2 regions of the Streptomyces sp. NPDC029041 genome follow, and region 1 is predicted to be linked to the other one. Evidence: riboswitches for the same ligand, from Rfam matches in the RefSeq annotation. Region 1 holds a riboswitch; the other holds the start of a gene.
What was found. A riboswitch is a leader RNA that binds a small molecule or an ion and turns the genes downstream of it on or off. The one in region 1 is predicted to bind cyclic di-AMP.
Positions count from the first base shown of each region.

Region 2: it holds a riboswitch for cyclic di-AMP, as region 1 does, so the genes downstream of both, AB0F04_RS28225 (C40 family peptidase) here and AB0F04_RS01765 (LysM peptidoglycan-binding domain-containing M23 family metallopeptidase) in region 1, are expected to answer to the same signal.

Region 1 is NZ_JBEZWO010000001.1:414,454-416,647, reverse strand. Features, by position in the region: gene AB0F04_RS01770 (alpha-galactosidase) at 1-854, shown strand, start outside; cyclic di-AMP (ydaO/yuaA leader) riboswitch at 1,165-1,326, shown strand; gene AB0F04_RS01765 (LysM peptidoglycan-binding domain-containing M23 family metallopeptidase) at 1,331-2,194, shown strand, end outside.
Region 2 is NZ_JBEZWO010000011.1:267,589-269,782, reverse strand. Features, by position in the region: gene AB0F04_RS28230 (DUF6328 family protein) at 1-535, opposite strand, end outside; gene AB0F04_RS28225 (C40 family peptidase) at 618-1,091, opposite strand; cyclic di-AMP (ydaO/yuaA leader) riboswitch at 1,095-1,307, opposite strand; partial or broken gene AB0F04_RS28220 (ATP-dependent Clp protease proteolytic subunit) at 1,802-2,194, opposite strand, start outside.

The DNA.
Region 1 (2,194 bases):
CGGAGTTCCGCAATCAGCTGGTGCTCAACCTCGCCCGCGAGGACGTCCGGGAGTATCTGTGGGAGCAGCTCGACGGACTCCTCTCCGGTGCGCCGATCGACTACGTGAAGTGGGACTTCAACCGCTGCTTCACGGACGCCGGCTGGCCGGACGACGGCTACCCGCAGCGGCTCTGGGTCGACCACGTGCAGGGCCTGTACGCCCTGCTGGACCGCCTGAGGGCGGCTCACCCGGGGGTGGCCTTCGAGTCCTGCTCGGGCGGCGGCGGACGGATCGACCTCGGTGTGCTGAGCCGCACGGACCAGGTGTGGACCTCCGACAACACCGACCCCCTCGACCGGCTCGCCATCCAGCACGGCTTCAGCCAGATCCATCCGGCCCGGGTCATGGCCGCCTGGGTCACCGACAGTCCGAACGCCATGCTCAACCACCGGGCCAGCTCGCTGCGGTTCCGGTTCGTCAGCGCCATGGCCGGGGTGCTCGGGGTCGGGGGTGACCTCACGAAGTGGACGCCGGAGGAGCTCGCCGAGGCGGCGGAGTGGGTGAGGCTCTACAAGGAGATCCGGCCCGTGGTGCAGCGGGGCGACCAGTACCGGCTGCGGCCTCCGGAGGGCGGGCTGAGCGCCGTGCAGTACGTCCTCGGCGAGGAGGCCGTCGTCTTCGCCTGGCTCCAGGCGCAGCGCTACGGCGAGCCCGTTCCGGCGCTCCGGCTGCGCGGCTTGGACCCGACGGAATCGTATGAATGCCTCGAAACGGGCGAAGTTCACCAAGGGGCCGTGCTGCTTCATCACGGACTGCGGGTCGGTTTGCGCGGGGATCTGGACGCCGCGATCGTCCGCCTTAAGCGGAAGTAGTCATTGTGTCCGAATAGGGAATTTTAGCCGCTTAGGGATAACGTGCCCCGATCGTAAAGGAGATGAGGTCGGGGTGCGTGACCATCGTCATATTCGTGACGATGTGCTGTCGCCATGTTCACGTAATCCCCGCAATTTTCCAGGGCCATTGAGTGGAGCGGGGGATCGGCAATCCACGCTCGGTGACGGCACATGTGGCGACGCGTCAAGAAAAACACCGTCACGGGCAACCGCAAGCTTGTCCTATTGCGTCGTGGTCGCTTACGTTCCACACCAATCCGGACGGACGCCTAATCCTGCCGCCGCCCGGAGCCCGCACACACTGACCCGACGTACGGCAGGAGCGGGGGACCCACAGGTAAGACGCCTGTTCCGGTTCCCGGAACGGCTTGGGGTTAAGCCGCGCCACGGCGCGGCCGGGCATCTCCAGCCCGCACCCGACAGCTCACCTCGCAGGCGACGGAGAGGAATGCGCCATGCCCGCGAAGGGTAAGCACCGCCGCCCCAAGACCCAGCGTTTCACCCGCTCCATCGCCGTCGCCGGAACCGGCGGGGCCGCCCTCGCCCTGCCGCTCATGGGGGCCGCCGGCGCTCACGCCGCCACCCCGCAGTCGGCTCCGGAAAAGGCCGTCCAGTCCGCTCCGGCCGCCGGGGAAAAGGCCGCGGAAGAGGCCAACGGTTCCCGCACGTACACCGTGAAGGCCGGTGACTACCTCGCGAAGATCGCCGAGGATCAGCATGTCAGCGGTGGCTGGAAGAAGCTCTACGCGGACAACCGTGACGCCGTCGGCTCCGACCCGTCGCTGATCCACCCGGGCCTGAAGCTGTCGATCGGCAAGAAGGCGGCGAGCGCCCCGAAGGCCTCGGCCCCGAAGCCGTCAGCCGCCGATACGGCCCCGAAGGCGGAGGCGGAGACCGCCGCCAAGCCGGCGGCCGCCGAGAACAACTCCAGCGGCTTCACCCTCCCGGTGGCCGGCGCCACCGTCGGCACCCCGTACCACATGTCCGGCAGCATGTGGTCCAGCGGCTACCACACCGGCGTCGACTTCGTCGTCCCGACCGGCACCTCCCTCAAGGCCGTCGGCGCGGGCACGGTCGTGTCCGCCGGCTGGGGCGGCGCGTACGGCAACCAGGTCGTCATCAAGCTCGCCGACGGCTACTACGCCCAGTACGCCCACCTGTCCCAGCTCTCCGTCTCGGCCGGCCAGACCGTGACCGCCGGGCAGCAGGTCGGCCTGTCGGGCGCGACCGGCAACGTGACCGGACCGCACCTGCACTTCGAGATCCGCACCACGCCGGACTACGGCTCGGACGTGGACCCGGTCGCCTTCCTGCGCTCG
Region 2 (2,194 bases), on a different contig from region 1:
CCCCGGCCCCCTCCGGCTGCTCCGCGGTGGTCTTCTCGGCCCCGTCACGGTCCCCCCGCAGCCCCGCCCGTCGCACCAGCCGGGGGAGCACCCCCCACAGTCCGACGCAGACCAGGAAGGTCGCGGCGCCCGCGGCGATGCCACCGGTACGGCCGGTGGTCACGTCGACCACCAGCAGCACCGAACCGCTGAAGGCGAACACCAGCACGCTCAGACCGGTCGTGGCCAGGCGCGAGGAGACCTGCACTACGCGGGGCTTGGCGCCCTGCTGGAAGAGCGAGCGGTGCAGCGCGGCCGGCGCGGTGAAGAGCGCGGCGGCCAGGACCGCAAGCAGCAGCGTGATGACGTAGGTGACGCGCTGGACCGTGTCGAGGTCGCCGAAGCGCGAGGTGAAGGCCAGCGACAGCAGGAAGGCGAAGAGGATCTGCACACCCGTCTGGGTGACGCGGAGTTCCTGGAGCAGCTCGACGAAGTTGCGGTCGGCGCGTTGCAGCGGAGTCTCGTTGCGCGCGGTGCAGGGACGGTGCTCGGCCATGACGGGACGGGTATCCACTCGAGCCCGTGTCACGCTCCGGCGTGCGGCGGCGCGTCAGGGACGCCGCCGCACGCCGGGCGGATCACCTCACGCGCCCGTACCAGACGCTCTTGGTCCAGATCTTCTGCAGTCGCACCACGTCCCCGCTCTTCGGGGAGTGCCAGAGCTTGTTCTTACCCGCGTAGATACCGACGTGGTACACGTTGCTGCCCGAGTGGAAGAACACCAGGTCTCCCGCCTTGCGGTTCTTGGCGGAGATGTGGCGCGTCTTGTTGTACTGCTGGGCAGCCGTGCGGGGGAGCTTCTTGCCGGCCTTCTTGAACGAGTAGAGCGTGAGCCCCGAGCAGTCGAACCGGTGCGGCCCTATCGCCCCGTACTTGTAGGGGGAACCCTTCTTGGAGGCCGCGATCTGGAGTGCCTTGGTCGCCGGTGTGGCTGCCGCGGCCTCGGAGGCGAAGCCGGGGGCCACGATCGAGCCGCCCACCGCGGCGATGGTGAGCGCCGAGGCCGTACCGGCTCGGGCCATGAGCGACGGGACACGATTGAGCGCAGTCATGCGCAACCCTTCGTCAGCCGCCTGTGAAGGATGACCTGTCGGATTCGGGCTGACAAAGTTGCCCGGCCGCTGACGCGGCTTCACCCCAAGGGCTGCTCGTGTCCGGTCATGGCGTGACCGTCCCGGCGACCCGTCGTGCTTGGGTCCTCCACTCCTGCCGATCCACTCCTGTCGACCGGTCATCCGGGCGGCGGCAGGACTCGGCGTCCGCCCGGATCGCCCCGCCACAGCGGCGGGGGCTTGTCGTCAAACAGGGATCTTGGCGGATGCCTGTCCGGATTTCCCAACGGAACCGGGGATTTGTGTTGTTACTCACCACTCACCCGTTCGGGTGGACACGTGTGCGTTCGCGCCACCGTCCATGGGTTCGCGGACCGTCGGACCAGCGACGGAATGTCCCATTCCGCCCTCCGGCCACGCGCGTTGCGCAACCGGAAGGGCCCTGAAATCGGTCTCCCGCCTACTCCGAACAGCGGTACGTCTTTTGGTCCGTTTCAACTCAGCTCGAAACGCTCCGCCGTCGCGGCGGGCGTCCGGACCGACGGCTTCGCGTCAACTGACGGATTCCGGAGGCAGGGTGAGCCGGGCGGTGCGCCGCTCGCCGTCCAGCACCCGCAGGCGCCCGGGCCAGGGTGCCGGCGTGCAGATCCGTCTCGCCTCGTCGGTGCATCAAGGAACCTCGCCGCGGGCCAGGGCGGCTGCTCCCGTTCGCGACCCGTGTGCGGTGCGAGCATCTCCTCCATCCGACGCCGGATGCGGGTCAACTCATCCGCCTGGATGGCCAGAACGCTCGCCCGGCCCTGGACCGGCTCGGGCAGCGCCGGCTGATGGACCACCAGGCGGGCGCCGGGCAGCGCGCATCGCTTGCCGGGTGTGCCCGCCGCCAGCAGCACCGGGGCGGCGGCGCCGGCCTGGCCGAGGAGGATCGTCGCCACGTCGCAGGAGACGTACTGCATCGTGTCGTAGATCGCCGTCATCGCATGGAAGCCGCCGCAGGGGGAGTTGATGCAGAGCGAGATGTCGCGCTCCGGGGCCTGATGCTCCAAGTGCATGAACTGGGCCATCACGGCGTTCGCCGAGGTCGCGTCCACCGGTGCCCCCAG